3 regions of the Pseudarthrobacter sp. RHLT3-21 genome follow, and region 3 is predicted to be linked to each of the others. Evidence: riboswitches for the same ligand, from Rfam matches in the RefSeq annotation. Region 3 holds a riboswitch; each other region holds the start of a gene.
The links. Region 3 has a riboswitch for cyclic di-AMP ahead of AC50YA_RS16120 (LysM peptidoglycan-binding domain-containing protein). Riboswitches for the same ligand answer to the same signal wherever they lie in the genome.

Region 1 (5,238 bases), on a different contig from region 3:
GCGGGACCGCCAAACGGCGGTTCCTCGCGGCAGCGAAGAAACCCGGCCGGGACTTCCCCGGCGTCCGGACCAACCACGACGGCGGCCCGGGCTCCCCCGGCAGCGGCGGCGGAGCGGCGTAACAGGGAGTCGCCGTGGTACGTCAGACTCTGCTTGGGCACGCCATCGAGCCGCGACGAACGGCCGCCGGCGAGGATGACGGCATCGAAGTCGAGGGGGTCAGCGTCCACCCTCCCAGCTTAACCGTGCGGGCTGGAATTACCGTGCGGGCTGGAATTCAGGCGGCCTTTTCAGGCAGCAGGAACGGATCCCAGGCCGGCGTGGGCTTCTCAAGTTCCTTGATCTGCCAGATGGTGCCATGCGGCGGTTCCGGGACAAACCTGAGCTTCCAGCCCATTTCAGCCGGAGTGTGGTCGCCCTTGGTGTTGTTGCACCGGAGGCACGCGGCCGCCAGGTTCTCCCAGGAGTCGGCGCCGCCACGTGATTTGGGCTGCACATGGTCGATAGTGTGGGCAACTTTGCCGCAATACGCGCACCGGTGACCGTCCCGCCGAAGGACTCCGCGGCGGCTGACCGCGGTGCTCTGGTTGTATCTGGGGCGGATGTAGCGGTTCAGGAGAATCACGGACGGGCGGCCCAGGATGTCCTGCGGTCCCACCACGGGATCTTCGCCCTCGGCAATAACACTGGCCTTGCCCGTGAGCACAAGCACCAGCGCCCGGCGAAAGGTGACTACCGCCAGCGGTTCATATCCAGCATTCAGAACGAGAGTGCGCATGCACGTACCTCTTCGTGGCCGCACCCGTCAGGGGCACGAGGGCCGGCTGCCCCCGGCATATCCGGGCTATGGATCGACACCACAAGAGTAAACAAAGAATCCCGGAATCAACTAATCCCCGAAGTAACCGGGGTCACGTGTCGGGCCCGGGCACCCGTCCGGAGCAGTGCCGCGGCCCGGAGACAGCAAAGGACCCCCGCCGTGAGGCGAGGGTCCTTTGAAGACTGACTCTGGCGCTAGGACACGCGGATGAAGACCGGTCCTGAGCCAACGTTGGCGCTGAACACAACGGTCTGGTTGCCGTTGTAGCCGCCGTGCACTGCCTGGCCGTTACCGGCGTACACGGCAATGTGGGCCACGCCCGCGCCGCCGTCGGCGTAGTAGATCAGGTCGCCGGGCTGGGCCTCGGCGGCGCTCACGGTCTTACCCAGGGACAGGTAGCCGGCGGGCCAGCCGTGGTAGTTGATGCCCACGGCGGCCAGGGCGTTGGTCACCAGCATGGTGCAGTCCTGGCTGACGCCGAGCTGTGCGTAAGCAGCAGACAGGATGGCAGCACCCTTGCCGCTGGCAGCGACCGGAGCCGAAGGAGCAGCAGGAGTTGCTGACGCTACCTTGACGGTTGCCGCGGCCTTAGCCGGAGCTGGAGCTTCAACAACGGGCGCGGGAGCCTCAACCGGAGCCGGCGTGGTGGTCACGGCAGGCTTCTCGTAGGAGATGGCAATGGTGGACGCAGCCGAAATGATGGCCGGGGCGGAAACCTCAACCTCAAGGTTCGAAGCGGACGCACCTTCATGCTGGACTCCAGTGTCCGCCGCGTTCGCAGCGAGACCACTGGTCAGGACAAGGCCGGAAGCAGCAGCGATAACCGCAGCCTGACGGCCCATGCCACCGGCGTTGTCGCCGACAGCCTTGGCAATGACAGCCAGCGAGTTGGTCTTGGTGACCTCGGCGCGGTGCCGTGCAACAGTTGCACGTGTAGTCATTAATTTCTCTCTTTCGTTTTCCTCAGGACCGCGTGGGCAGCCCAAGGGCTTTGGACGCGCCGGCATCTTGGGGGTACGCCGGCACGCCCCGAACGGGGATTTAGCGAAGAGTTTCTGTCGAAGAAACGTGTTCCGGCAGCACTGGGCTGCAGGAACTACTGAAGTGCAGGACCTACGGGGCCATCGTGAAGAACGCGGAGGACCCCGTGGATGCCGCGGAGTGGAGCAGCGTGCCCTGTGACGGGTTCAGTGCGCTGATCATCATGCCGTTGCCGACGTAAATGCCGACGTGGGCGCCGCCATTCTGCATGACCAGGTCACCGGGAGCCGGTGTGGCGGTGGGCCGCATGGCGGTCCAGGCATTGGTGCGGGGAATGCTGATGCCGGCCTGGGCGTAGACCCACTGCGTGAAGCCTGAGCAGTCCCAGCCATTGGGAGTGGTGCCGCCCCAGAGGTAGGGGTGGCCGATACCGGTGTAGGCAAGTGCTGCCAGGCCCGAAGCGGCGGCGGAGGAGACAGTGTCAGCGAGCTTGGAGGCCGCGGCCTCGGTTGCGGCAGCACCCTGAGCCCCGGTTTCGGAGGCCGTGGACTGCGCACGGACCGTCTCAACCTTCGGTGCCGGCGTGGTCTTGATCACGGGGCGCTCGAAGGAAACGGTAGCCGTGGGCGCCGCAGTGACGGCAAGTGCCGTCTGCGCGGAACCGGACTCGGTGGAGGCGGATACGCCGGCGGTGGTGTCCGCGGCGTTGGCCGGAAGCCCCATGCTCAGGATCAGACCTGATGCAGCTGCGATAACAGCAGCCTGGCGACCTACGGTCCCGGCATTGGCACTGACCGCCTTGGACACGGAGCCCAAGGGGTTGGTGCGAACCGGTTGTGCGCGGTGACGCGCAGAATTATGGCGTGAAGACACGAAGGTAGCCTCTCCCAATGCCTGCGAGGTGAGCTGTCGGATTCGGATGGGAGTCACCCGGCCGCGCTGCTTCACAGTGGAAGCTTTGCGACTTAACCCCAAGGCCTTCAGAATCGAAGGCCAAAATTGGTTCCCCCGCCCCTGCCAGACGATGTCATGCGAACGGACCTTGAGCGGTGGCAGAGCTAGGCAATCCACTCAAGAACGTCAACTTCGGAAAAGTTGACGCGCTTTAGACGTTACAGGAGTTCCGAGCCAATGTCACATTCAGGTCACGGCACGTCGCTGCGATTCGATAGTTTGCCATCATTTGGGTCAGAGCCAGCCGGTGGGGTCAACCACTTCGCCATTGACCTGGACCTCGAAGTGGAGGTGGCAGCCCGTGGACGCGCCCGTGGTTCCGCTCAGGGCAACCACATCGCCGCGGCTGACCGTCTGGCCGACCTTGACGCTGGCGGAGGAGAGGTGGTTGTAGGTGGTTTCAAGGCCATTGCCGTGATCCACCACTACGCGGTTGCCGCCGCCGAACTGGTGCCAGCCAGCGAACGTCACAGTGCCGCTAGCGGCGGCCAGGACGGACGTCCCGCACTGTGCCACATAGTCCTGGCCGCGGTGGAAGTCTCCGGTGCCGCCGGTGATGGGGCTGACCCGGAATCCGAAGGGTGAGGCCGTAACCAGCTGGGCCAGCGGCGGGCCGAGGCTTCCGGCAGAGGCGGCGCGGGTTATGGATCCCGCGGACTGCGAGCTCAGCAGCTGCTTCAGCTTGCCGTCGGGGTCACCCTGGGTAACCACGGACGAGCGGCTGAAATCAATCTGGGCGGCGGCTTCGGCGGTAACTTCGGGCTGCGGAGCGGCGGAAACGGCCGACGCCGCCTGGCCGGGTTCCGGAGTGGCCATTACGGGGCCGGTCACAGGGACCGTCACGGTGAGCGCCAGGCCTGTTGCTGCCAAGGCGATGCCGGCCTTCTGGCCGAGGCCGCTGGCAGCGGCGAAATCGGTGATCTGCCGGAAGGGTCCCCGCCGGCGGCGTGCTTCCCGCTGCGGGTCGCGGGGCCTCTCCGCAGAGAAATCCTCGGCCGCTCTGGGCGCCGAAGCGGGGCCCACCGCGCGACGGCGGCCCCTGGAGTGTTGCATGGTCAAGAATGTTCCTCTCTGGGTAGCCTGCGAAGTTAGCTGTCGGATTCGGGTCAGAGAGTTCAAAGACCCGGTCCGCCGTGACAAGCACTTGGCGCAGAGATATCCCGTGAGGATCCTTCGCTGGAAGAGGCTTGCTGCTGACGGACTTCACCCCAAGGCAGTCTTGCGACTGCCGGTTGTGGTTCCCCCGCCTCTGCCAGTTGGTGACTCGTGCACCTGATCCGCTGGCAGAGCTCGGCTCCGGATCAGGTAACGCTTTTGTATCGACGCTGAGTTTCAACTATAGGTGATTAAGTTGGACAGTAACAATTCCGTTATCTTTGCGGAATCTGGAGCCACTGCGCTATAGCGCAGCCCCAGGCGGGGGACCGCCTGCCCGTCAGCTGACCGAAACGAAGACGTGCGATGCCACTTCAGGGGGCAGTTCAAGCGCCCCTTCAATTCCCGGAACCCGTACGGAAATGTACTCCCCCACGCGCTCCAGGGACACCGAAGCGCCGGGCCTGATTCCGCCTTCGTCCAGCTGGACCAGCAGCTCAGGTTCCACCTGGATGGGCTCGGCCAGCCGACTGACCGTCACGTTCGACGCCGGCCCGTAGCCCTGCATCGCATCAAGGAGATTAATCACAGCGGCGTCAGGCAACGCAGGCGCCGGCCCGCCCAGGGCGGCCAGCCCGGGGATGGGGTTGCCGTACGGGGACTCGGTGGGATGGTTGAGCAATTCGTAGATGCGCTGCTCAACGCGTTCGCTCATCACGTGCTCCCAGCGGCACGCTTCATCGTGGACGTAGGCCCAGTCCAGGCCAATCACATCCGCCAGGAGTCGTTCCGCCAGCCTGTGCTTGCGCATCACTTCCGTGGCGCGTTTCCGCCCGGCTTCGGTCAGCTCCAGGTGACGGTCTCCCGAGACCACCACCAGTCCGTCGCGTTCCATCCGGCCGATGGTTTGGGACACCGTGGGGCCGGAATGCCGCAGCCGTTCGGCGATGCGTGCGCGAAGAGCAACGATGTTCTCCTCTTCAAGCTCCAAAATGGTCCGAAGATACATCTCCGTAGTATCGATCAGATCCGTCATCCAGCTCAGCTCCTCGAGCGCAGTACCTTGCGTTGTCCCACCGTATCGCGTCCAGCAGCGGCGAGGTCCGGTAAAGAGCTTAGCCTATTTTGAATTTGTCCGGATAATCCCCGAACGGGGACAAACGGTCTCATTGGCCGGACTATGACGGCGCAGGTTCCCGCCCAATCGCGGGGTTCAGGCAGAATAAAGGAGGTCCTTATGCAGTCACTGCCGACTACCGGCCAACCCACCGCCCGGACGTGAGCCACGTCCATGCCGAAATTGGAGCCCCCGTGAGCGAAACCAGCATCACTATTCCTGCCGACCTCCTGCCAAAGGATGGACGGTTCGGCGCAGGCCCGTCCAAGGT
Region 2 (5,238 bases), on a different contig from region 3:
ACCGACCCCGAATCACGCTACCGCCGGCACCGGCGGTTCGTCCGGATCGGACAGGCCCTCATGGTCGCCGGAACGCTGGTCGCCATCAGCCACTGGATCGCCCACCTTGCAGCCACGGGGCAAGGACCGAGCCTCACCGAAGATATTTTCATCGGCTACCCCACCGGTGGCGTGCTGATCCTTATCGGTGCAATTCTCGCCGGACGCACTGACACGAAGAAGCCCTGAGCATGCCGGCCCCGCGACGTGATCCTGCCCTCCCGGGCCCTGAGCTGGACGGCCCGGCCAATTCTGGCCGCCGCGGGTGTCCTCTCTACCTGGGGCGCGCTACGGCATCGCCGTCAGGGTTCGCCGAAATGGCCGCACCCACACCCGTTGGGTATGTATTCCTCCAGTTCCAACCGAGCCGCGAAGTTGCCGTTATCAAAGGACAGCCATGTATGAGCACGTCTCCATGACACCCCGAACCGTAGCCCCCGGGCCAGCGGAGAGATTGCCGGGCTTTTCTCGGCGGCGCCTCCTCTCCTCGGCACTTCTGGGCACCGTGGGCATCAGCGTCCTTGCCGGCTGCGCCTCCAGCGACGCCCTGGCCCGGCAGGCCAAAGCCGGGGACAACAAAAACTACATCGCCGGGGACGGCTCCGTCACCGAATACGCTGCAGCCGAGCGGGAGCCCCCTGTAGTGTTGAGCGGCGAACTGTACGACGGGACAGCCGTAAACTCCCGTGACTGGGCCGGAAAAGTGATCGTCCTGAACTTTTGGTACGCCGCGTGCGCCCCCTGCAGGCTCGAAGCTCCACGGCTGGAGGCACTCTCGAATGAGTTCAAAGCACAAGGCGTCTCCTTCTTCGGCGTAAACATCCGCGATGAGGAACCTACCGCAGCAGCCTTCGAACGGACCTTCGGCGTCAGCTATCCCAGCATGGACGACAAGGACGGGAGCATCCTGCTGGCCATGGCCCAGTACGTTCCACCCCAGGCCGTCCCCTCGACACTCGTCCTGGACAGGGAAGGCAGAGTCGCGGCGCGGATCCTGGGCCTAGCCGACCAAAGCATCCTCAAATCCCTCATTACAGGGGCCATGGCGCGGGATTAGGTCCTGGCGGCAGGGCCTTCCAGACATGCGGCGGAAGTCCAGGAGGCGTCCCATGGCGGACAAAACAATGGCCTTCAGAAAGGAGCAGGAACTTGAGCCCGACCGGAGAGGACAGGTACCGGGGATTGGACCGGAGCATAAGTGCTGGGCGCCCTGAGTCCCTCTGAACGGCGCGAGTTCCATAGACACCTCGGCGGTTGCGCCGAATGTGCGGCATCCGTCGCCCAGTATTCCGGGCTGCCGGCAATGCTGAACCTGCTGACCCCCGACAGGAGCGTAGATCCAGCATTGTCCGGCCACATGCAGCACGGCTTCACTAATAAACTCCACGCGGCGGCCTGCCGCGGGAGCCGCGGGCTCATCCCCGTCCGGGGCCCTCGCCGCCCGGTCCGCTTCCGTTGGTCGCCTCGGTTTCATTGATCCCAGCCTGGCTGCGGGCATCATCCGTTTCTTCCGAAACGGGTTCGCTTCCTTGCTCGAACTGCGCCCGGTAACGCACACGCCGGATTCGTCTGGTCATGGAAACCATGAGCAGGACAACTGCGATGACCATGAACGCCGTCATCGCGAAACCCAGAAATCCGGGAGTTACCTGATCCGCGTCCAGTCCTGGCCTCAGACCTTCGTTGCCTGGACCCGGGGCCGGCGTCGTGGCCAGGGCGTAAAGACCCGCGGCAGCCATTGAGATTTGCACTGTCTAGTCCTTTGTCCGGCTCGTTGTGTGGGCGCCCGCAGATGGCCCTCGTGCGTCATCCGCCCGAGCCAGGAACCATGACTGGCACTGAGTGTGGTCCGTCAGGACCGCAGAGAAACAGGGTGCAGACGCACCCGCAACTGTACCGCTTCGTCGCCCGGCTGCCGCTTTTCACGCGCAAGCAGTCAGCGCAGCCATCTAAGGGGCTGCGGGCCGGGCCTCTTAGATGAAGGCAGCCGGGTCAACGGTCTGGCCGTTGACCATGACCTCGAAGTGAAGGTGGCAGCCGGTGGAGGCACCGGTTGTGCCTACCCCTGCAATCTGCTGGCCCTGAGCCACGGTCTGTCCGAGGGAGACGCCGATGCTGGCCAGGTGGTTGTAGGTGGTCTTCAGGCCGTTGCCGTGATCAACGACGATCCGGTTGCCGCCGCCGTACGGGCTCCAGCCGGCCTCGGTGACGGTGCCGGAACCGGCGGCGAAGACCGCCGTCGAGCACGCCCCGGTCAGGTCGACCCCGGTGTGCATTTCAGCTGCGGCCCCGGTGATCGGGCTGATTCTGAAGCCGAAGGGGGAACTGACGTTAATCGACGCGAGCGGGGCACGCAACCCCGTGGATGGGGATGCCGGGACGGGCGCGGGGGCGGCCTCGGGTGCCTTGACCGCCCCAGCGGGCTGCGCCGGGGCAGCGGGCGCAGGCGCAGGCTGGGAGGTCACCTCCGGGCGGTCAAAGGTGAGAACAGTGTCAGCTGCTGCCGTGACCGCCGCTTCCGGAGCCGGGGCTGCCACGGCCACTGGCCGGTCCTGGGCCGTAGCGCGGCTGCCGGAGTCAGCCTGCGCCGCGGACAGAGCAGTGAGGGCAATCATTCCCGTGACGGCGGCCGTCACCCCGAACTGCTGGCCGCGTAGCCGGAACGTTGATTCCTGGAAGAACGGACGGCGGCGTGGTGAGGCAGCGGCCGGAAGGGCGCGGCGACGGCCGTGTTTTGACTGGGCAGGCAAGATAGTGGTCCTCTCGGCGCCGGCGAAGTTAGCTGTCGGATTCGGACGAGTGGACTGTCCGGCTGCCCTGCAGGACGCGATCAGGACGCGCAGTCACAGGTCGGCTTCACCCCAAGGTGCATCATTACGCACCAAAAGTGGGTCCTCCGCCCCCGCCTGAGAAAGATCAGGTTCACGGACCGCCGGCGGGGTTTGGCGAAGCGGTCACATCCATACCCGTTGGGGGTATGTGTTTATTCAACTTTAGCGAAGCGTCGGCTTAAGTTACAAATCCGTTATCAAAGGCGCTCCGGAATTAAGGGGAAAGGGATGGTGACTGGCGGGGCACCGGAAGGTTACGCTGGGCGGGACTTGCCCCAGGAGAGACCAGATGGCCCTTCAACGTTCCACGCTTCCACTGCTGGTCCGCAGGCTTGCGGCGCTGCGGGCTGTTCTTTCCTGCCTCGTGATCGTCCTCCTGGTGGCCGGGCCAGTTGCCTTTTGTAATGGACAAGACCACGTGGTGGGGGTGTCCGACCGCAGCCCTTCCGCCGCCGCACAGCACCAGCGCGAGACTGCGATCCCCGGGGGACAGGAGAACCCTCGGGGACGTTCGAACAGAGTGAGCCCGGTCGGAGCCCACTCCGCCTCCGACGTGCTCAGCGGGGTCCCGCGCAGCGGGTGCCACGAGACCGGAGGCACCCGGGCAGTCAGTCCACGGTCGTGGCCCGTTGCTGTGACCGACGCGGCGCAGCCAAGGCCAGGACCGCTCATACCTGATTCCACGGGCCCGCGCGCCCGGCACCCGGCACCCCACATCGCCAACAGGCCCCAAGCACCGCTGAGCTGGCAGGCGCTAACCATAACTCAACTGTCTGTCAGTCGGACATAAAAGCGCACGCTCCCCGTCCGGCCGCGCAAACGCCAGGCCATACGGCCTGCAAGTGGCACCCTTCGACCTGGCTGGCGTAAACACCGCGTGCGGGCCGCCCTTTGGGTCCTGCCTTCAGCGATCAGAAGGAGGCCCGAGAAAGAACATCAGCCAAACAGCCGGCACCTCAGAAAACATCAGCCGGTCTCCGCACCAGGTTCCTGCCGTTCAGTATTGGAAAGAGAGAAAGAAATGACACACGGAAGCACCCACAAGATGCTCGATGCGTACCCGAAGGATCTCGGCGGCATCGATCAGCACATGCTCGCCGAATGCATTGCGGCTTGCTTTGACTGCTCACAGGTGTGTACCGCCTGCGCTGATGCCTGTCTCGGCGAAGACATGGTCGCCGAGTTGACCAAATGCATCCGCACCGATCTTGACTGTGCGGACATCTGCGCGGCCACGGCAAACGTCCTCTCCCGCCACACCGGCTATGACGCCAACGTCACCCGCGCGGTGCTGCAGGCCTGCGCCACCATCTGCAAGGCCTGCGCCGAGGAATGCGAGCAACACGCAGGCATGCATGAACACTGCCGGCTCTGCGCCGAGGCCTGCCGCCGTTGCGAAAAGGCATGCAACGACCTTCTCGGCTCGCTCGGCTGACCCTGCCCCAGGGCCCTACCCAACGGTGACCGGAGATCCAACACCTTCCGGCACCCGCGGGAAGGCCTGCCCTGCGTCATCCCGGCCTTAAGGCACCCCCAATGCGTCCCTGAGCTCTGCCACAGGAGCATCCAGGGGGATGAAAGTGCCAGTCGAATCGTTAATCCGTGTGGGGACGCGACCAGCGCCACGGATCGCTCGGCGACCGTGGCGCCATCTTCCGTCGAAAGGAATAAATGAAACCCAGGCAGCCCTCAGGCCCGCGTCAGGGGTCCATCCCACCTGCCGGCGGCACCTTGGCCGGGATAGGTGCCGCGTCCGGGAGCCCGGTCGACGACCCGCAGCTGCGGCGAATGCTGGCCACCCACATGCATTGCGGTGAGCCTATGCGTCTGGTCCCGGCCGACAAAATGCCTGTACTTCTCTTCCCGGAGGCATTGGTCAGTCACCCCCCGGAGCCATCCGGGGGCGTGCTGATGTACCGGTGCGCCTGTGGCTTCACCTTTGATCGAAGCCCAGACTGACGGCCCGGGGTGACCGCGGCGGCCGGTCCTGGGCTGCCTGCAGGCGCAGGTCCCAGGGAAGCGTTGGCCTGCTCAGGGCACCGGGTGGAGCCCGGCCAAGGTGACTTTGACCAGCCGGTGAACGGCCTCCGGCGATGTCAGACCGGCGGACGCTTCGAGGGCGTGAAGGCAGAACGCGGCGAGTTCATCCGCGGCTACGTCCCCCCGGAATACCCCGGCTTCCGCACCCTGGCGCAGGAGCTCTGTCAGAAATCCGGACAAGTGGCGCTCGGCGGGGCCCATATGTGCGCCTTGGTGCAGGGCGACGGCGTCGGCTGCTCCGAGCCCGGAGTGTGAGAGGAAGGCGTAGGCCTCCAGCACGGCTTCAAGCTGCTCGCGGGCGCCCCGCGTCCTGTCCCTAATCCGGGTC
Region 3 (5,238 bases):
GCCTCCTGCACCCTCTCGTTCACGGTGCTTTGGTTCATGGCGCCCGCTACCGTCCCTGCCGGCCGGCAGCGGCGTGGAGGATGCAAAACGGCGTCGACGGCCGGGCTTCGAGCCGTCCCTCCGCAATGGAGTCCCCGCACACGGCGCATATGCCGTAGGTACCAGCCGCAATCCGAGCCAGGGCCGCGTCCGCCTGGTCAAGGCCCGAGCTGCTCTGCTGCAGGAGCGCCGATGCCTGCGACAGCTCAAACGCAATGGTGGCGCCCTCGGGGTCGTGTTCGTCGTCCACGTTGGAATCCTGGCGGGCGGCGTTGGCTGATGAGATGTCGGCGCGGAGGGCGGGGAGGAGCGCGAGTTTCCGGGTGCGCTCTTCCTCCAGCAGGACCCGGAACCGTTCAAAATCGGGCATGGGAAAAGCCTAGTGGTTTAGGTCTCGACAAGCGCCGCCGGCGGGAGGATGCTGGCAATCGTAAGCGCCTCAGATGCCGTCTGGCCGCCAAGGACAGACAGCTGATAGACACAAACTCCACAGAGAAAGTCTGCGTGCCATGCCTACAAACATCGTCACCGAGCTGGCAGTCAAGTCCCACAACACACCGGATGAGAAGCGCCGGCCGGAGAAAACGGAAGTGGACGTCGTCAACCTGGGCGACTACACGGTTGGCCGGTTGACGTTCAGTCCCGGCTGGCGCTGGTCGGACTGCATCAAGCCGGTGGTCCAAACCGAGTCCTGCCAGAACAACCACGTCGGATACTGCGTTTCCGGTGCCCTCAACGTCGAGACCACCGATGGCAACCGGATCAACATCAGCGCCGGCGATTCCTACACCATTCCACCAGGGCATGACGCCTGGGTGGACGGGGATGAAGCCTTCGTCGGCATTGAATTCTTCAGCGCCGCGGAATTCGCCAAAGCCTCCGGAACGTAACCCGGCTGCGGTCCCTACAGGTCAGTACCAGTTATTGGCCACGGAATGGCTCCACGCGCCGCATGGTGACCCGTAGCGGTCCGCGATGTACGACAGTCCCCAATTGACCTGGGTCCGGTAACTGGTGAGCCAGTCGCCGCCGGCCGTCCCATACTTACTGGCCGGCAGCGCCTGGGCGATCCCGTATGCGCCCGAGTAGGGGTTGGTGGCGGTGGTCAGCCAGTTGGACTCCTTGGTCCACAGTGATGCCAGGCACTGGAACTGGTCCTGGCCCCAGCCGTAGGCAGCCAGCTGCCCGGCCGCGTAGTTTTTTGCGCCGACGGGATCGTTCACGGCGCCGCCCGGCACGGAAGGCACGACGACGACGGGCGGCGGGGCCGGCGTCGGGCTCGGGACAGGAGCGGGGGCGGGCACTCCCGGTACAGCCGGTGGGGCCGGAGCCGGCTTCTGCGCAGCGGCGAGGGCAGCTGCCTTGGCTGCCGCCTCCGCCTGTTGGCGTGCCTGTTCCTGCGCCGCGGCCCGCTTGGCGGCCTGCGCCGTTTCGTACGCGGCCAACGCCGCCTGGCCCTGCCGGAATTCCCCCTCCACCGCAGCGGTGGTGCCCTTGAGGGAGGCCAACTGCGCTGTCAGTTCCTGGCCGTGTTCCTGCTGCTCCGCGATCTGCCGGGACATGGCCTGCTGGGCGGACTGGGCGGCGTCGAGCTTGGTTCTGGCTTCGCCGGACAGGCGCTCGCGCTCGGCCCTGGCGGCCTGTTCCTGATCAGCGAGGGCGCGGGAAATGCGTTCGGCGGCTGCGGATTTGTTTACCAGGGCAGCAGTCTTGTCGCTGACGATCTGGACGATATTCAGGCCTTGGATGCTGTTGTTCTGCACGGCGTCGAGGGCAACGAAGAAGCCCATGTTGGTGCCACCGGTCTTGTACGACTGGGCCGCCAGGGCACCGATTTCTTTCTTGTACTTTCCCAGGTCGGCCGCGGCGCGTGCGGTCTGGGCGGTCAGGGCGTCCACGGTGGAGGTGGCGGCCTGAAGCGCCGCTTCGGCCAAGGCGTACTCCGCGGCGGACGTTACGGCCGCATTGCCCAGCGCCTCCGCTTCGGTCTGGAGCCCGCCCAGCAACCCGTTGATCCTGGTGACCTCTGCCGCTTTTCCGGCCTCGCTTTGCTTGGCGTTCTGCACGTCCTGCCACGAGGGATAGCCGCCCGGCGGCGCGTCGTCGGCGGCATGTGAGGGAAGCGGCGCAGCCGACCCCACCAGGGCGACCGCCAGCACGCCTGCGAGGGCGGGCAGCCGCATTTTTTGAACAATCCGGGACATAGTTGGTGAGCTTACCGGGCATATACGGATTACGGGGGCTGACCTGCAACATCGTTAGCGAGGAGCAGGGAATCCGGGCAGAACCACAGGTGAATTTCACGCGTACATTCCGTTACCGGAATGTGACATTGCCGCCGAGCAGAAGTTATGGTCGAGCGGTGGCCTGGCTCAAGCCGGGACATTCCCGCCAGCATGCCGAGCCCTGCCGCTGACCGGGATCCAGTCACTTTCCAACTGGCAGGGACGGGGGAACCACGTTTCCACGGCTTTTTCAAAGCCTTGGGGTTAAGTCGGTGTCGCTCCGTCCCGTGCGGTGGCGTTACCGGCCGGGTGTCTCCGACCCGAACCCGACAGCTCACCCCGCAGGCATGGGAGAGGCGATCAACCGTGTCCAAGAATTTCACTTCCGCACGCCATCGTGCGGTTTCTAACCGCTCAACCGTGCTTGTCGGCCTGTCTTCCACGGCCAAAGCGCGCGCCCTGACGTTCGGCCGCCCGGCCCTTGTGGCTGTTGCAGCGTCCGGCATCCTTTTCAGCGTCGGCGTCCCGGCTCAGGCCGGTGTCCATGGCCCTGATAATTCCGGGACTGCCCAGGTCCAGGGCCAAACCAGTGCAGCGGCTCCGGCCGCTACTGCTCAGGCCACCGCTGCGGCGGCCCCCGCCGCGGCCAACGTCCACACCGTCGTTTCGGGTGAAACACTGGGCCAGATTTCCGCCACCAATGGCGTCCCGCTCAACGACGTCCTTGCCGCCAATGGACTCTCGCTGAGCAGCATCATCTACCCCGGCGACCAGATCCGGATCCCCGGCGCCGGCTACACCGCACCGGCCCCGGTGGCGAAGGCCGCGGCGGCCCCGGCCGCCCCCACCAACACCGGCATCCAGCTGGCGTCAACGTCCGCACCGGCGGCCCAGGCGCCCGCCGGCTCAGTCGGCGCGGCCATCCTGGCTTCCGCCAATTCTCAGCTCGGCCTCCAGCAGGACTGCACTGCCATGGTGGAGAAAGCGCTGCGCTCGGTCGGTAAGAGCGTGGGAGACCTGGCGCCGGGCCAGTTCTACCAGTACGGCACGGCGGTGGGCACGCCTGCCGCCGGTGACCTGGTCATCACGGCCGGCCATGTGGGCGTCTACGCCGGCAACGGCCAGGTTGTCAGTGGCGGGGTGGACGGTTACAAAACCGAAGTCCACTCCATCAGCTGGCTCGCCGGAGCGTCCTTCGTCCGCGTAGCGTGATCCGGGCGTGCACGACGGCGGCGGGCGGCACCCAGCCGCGTGCCGCCGTCGTCCACCCCTTGTGTTCGCTTAGGTCCCGCAGAAGGTCCGGTAGCTCCCGAAGGCTTCAGGGGCGGGGCCTGCGTAGCGTTCCAGGCCGGGCCGCGGCGTGTACGGATCCGCAAGGACGTCCACCAGGACGTTGAAGGGGTCCAGGTCGCCTGCAATAGCAGCGTCAAGGGCCTCCTCCACCAGGTGGTTCCTAGGGATGTAGACGGGGTTGGTCCGGTCCATCAGGTCCGCATCCGGCACCAGGGCCAGCCACGGTGCGGCCCAGGCGTCGAAGGCTCCCGGGTCCGCGAACATGGCCCGGGCAGTTTCCGGGGTGCCGCGGGCCGCCGAACCAAGGCTCCGGAAGAAGGACGTGTAATCCACCTGACCTTCCTGGAGCAGGGCCAGCACACCGTTCACCAGAGGCGACGCGACGTCGTCGTGCGTGTCCGCGCGCAGCCCAAGCTTGGATTTCATGCCGGCTGACCAGGCCGCGCTGTACAGCGTACGGAAGGCGCCGAGGGACTCCACGGCGAGCGCCACAGCCTGATCCTGGTCTTCATGGAGCAGGGGCAGGAGTGCTTCGGCAAGCCGGGTGAGGTTCCACTCGGCAATGACCGGCTGGTTGGCGTAGGCGTAGCGTCCGTCCGCGTCGATGGAGCTGTAGACCGCGCCGGGGTTAAAGGCGTCCATAAACGCACACGGACCGTAGTCGATGGTCTCGCCGGAGATGGTCATGTTGTCGGTGTTCATCACGCCGTGGACGAAGCCCACCAGCATCCATTGCGCCACCAGGGACGCCTGGGCGGCTATGACCGCATCGAGGAACGCGAGATAGGGCTTGTCGGCGAGCGCGGCGTCCGGGTAATGGCGGCTGATGGCATGATCGGCCAGGCGGCGCAGGAGGTCCGTGTCGCCATTGACGCGGGCGAACTGGAAGCTGCCAACTCGCAGGTGGCTGCTCGCCACCCGGGTAAGCACCGCCCCGGGCAGTATGGTTTCGCGGCGGACGGGCCGGCCCGTGGCCACCACGGCGAGGGACCTCGTGGTGGGGATGCCCATGGCGTGCATGGCTTCACTGACGACGTACTCGCGCAGCATGGGACCGACGACGGCGAGACCGTCACCCGCGCGGGCGAACGGTGTCCGGCCGGAGCCCTTAAGGTGGATGTCCCGAAGCCGCCCATGGCTGTCCGTGACCTCACCCAGCAGGAGGGCCCGACCATCGCCGAGCAGGGGTGAGTAGCCGCCGAACTGGTGGCCGGCATAGGCCTGGGCCACGGGTGTGGCACCTTCGGGGACCCGGTTGCCGATGAGCAGCCGTGTTCCGTCAGGCGTCCGCAGCGAGGACGGGTCCAAGCCCAGCTCGCTTGCCAACGGCTCGTTCAGGACCAGCAGCTGCGGGTCAGGCGCTTCCTCCGCCTGCCACGGAACCGCCAGCTCCTCAAGTTCCCGGGCGAATTGCCCGTCGAAGGTGAGCGTTAGTGGGATTGCGGTGCTCATCCTTCAAGACTACCCGCGGCAGGACCGCCATGCCGCGGCTGATCAGCTGTGCAGCCTCAGACGTGTTGTCCGAACCAGGCGAGGGTGTCGTTCCAGGCAGCCGTGGCCTGGGTTTCGCTATAGCGCTCGCCGGTGTCGTTGTGGAAGGCATGGTCGACGCCGGGGTAGACGGTGAGCTGATGCGTCACGGTGGTGGCGTCCAAGGCGTCGCGGAGGCCCGGCATCGCGC

Region 1: it holds a riboswitch for cyclic di-AMP, as region 3 does, so the genes downstream of both, AC50YA_RS08555 (C40 family peptidase) here and AC50YA_RS16120 (LysM peptidoglycan-binding domain-containing protein) in region 3, are expected to answer to the same signal.
Region 2: it holds a riboswitch for cyclic di-AMP, as region 3 does, so the genes downstream of both, AC50YA_RS18815 (M23 family metallopeptidase) here and AC50YA_RS16120 (LysM peptidoglycan-binding domain-containing protein) in region 3, are expected to answer to the same signal.

Annotation. Positions count from the first base shown of each region.
Region 1 covers NZ_JBWZCI010000006.1:25,272-30,509, reverse strand. Annotated here, with positions in the region: gene mobA (molybdenum cofactor guanylyltransferase) at 1-230, opposite strand, end outside; gene AC50YA_RS08565 (HNH endonuclease) at 278-778, opposite strand; gene AC50YA_RS08560 (NlpC/P60 family protein) at 1,015-1,761, opposite strand; gene AC50YA_RS08555 (C40 family peptidase) at 1,934-2,608, opposite strand; cyclic di-AMP (ydaO/yuaA leader) riboswitch at 2,679-2,841, opposite strand; gene AC50YA_RS08550 (M23 family metallopeptidase) at 2,990-3,808, opposite strand; cyclic di-AMP (ydaO/yuaA leader) riboswitch at 3,818-4,036, opposite strand; gene AC50YA_RS08545 (iron-dependent transcriptional repressor DtxR) at 4,191-4,886, opposite strand; gene serC (phosphoserine transaminase) at 5,162-5,238, shown strand, end outside.
Region 2 covers NZ_JBWZCI010000023.1:19,677-24,914, forward strand. Annotated here, with positions in the region: gene AC50YA_RS18795 (hypothetical protein) at 1-228, shown strand, start outside; gene AC50YA_RS18800 (TlpA family protein disulfide reductase) at 437-1,096, shown strand; gene AC50YA_RS18805 (anti-sigma factor family protein) at 1,238-1,516, shown strand; gene AC50YA_RS18810 (hypothetical protein) at 1,455-1,790, opposite strand; gene AC50YA_RS18815 (M23 family metallopeptidase) at 2,013-2,789, opposite strand; cyclic di-AMP (ydaO/yuaA leader) riboswitch at 2,795-2,970, opposite strand; gene AC50YA_RS18820 (four-helix bundle copper-binding protein) at 3,892-4,305, shown strand; gene AC50YA_RS18825 (TetR/AcrR family transcriptional regulator) at 4,902-5,238, opposite strand, start outside.
Region 3 covers NZ_JBWZCI010000016.1:76,832-82,069, forward strand. Annotated here, with positions in the region: gene AC50YA_RS16100 (DNA alkylation repair protein) at 1-38, opposite strand, end outside; gene AC50YA_RS16105 (TraR/DksA family transcriptional regulator) at 47-409, opposite strand; gene AC50YA_RS16110 (cupin domain-containing protein) at 549-929, shown strand; gene AC50YA_RS16115 (aggregation-promoting factor C-terminal-like domain-containing protein) at 951-2,243, opposite strand; cyclic di-AMP (ydaO/yuaA leader) riboswitch at 2,455-2,627, shown strand; gene AC50YA_RS16120 (LysM peptidoglycan-binding domain-containing protein) at 2,685-3,476, shown strand; gene AC50YA_RS16125 (protein adenylyltransferase SelO) at 3,546-5,009, opposite strand; gene AC50YA_RS16130 (dienelactone hydrolase family protein) at 5,066-5,238, opposite strand, start outside.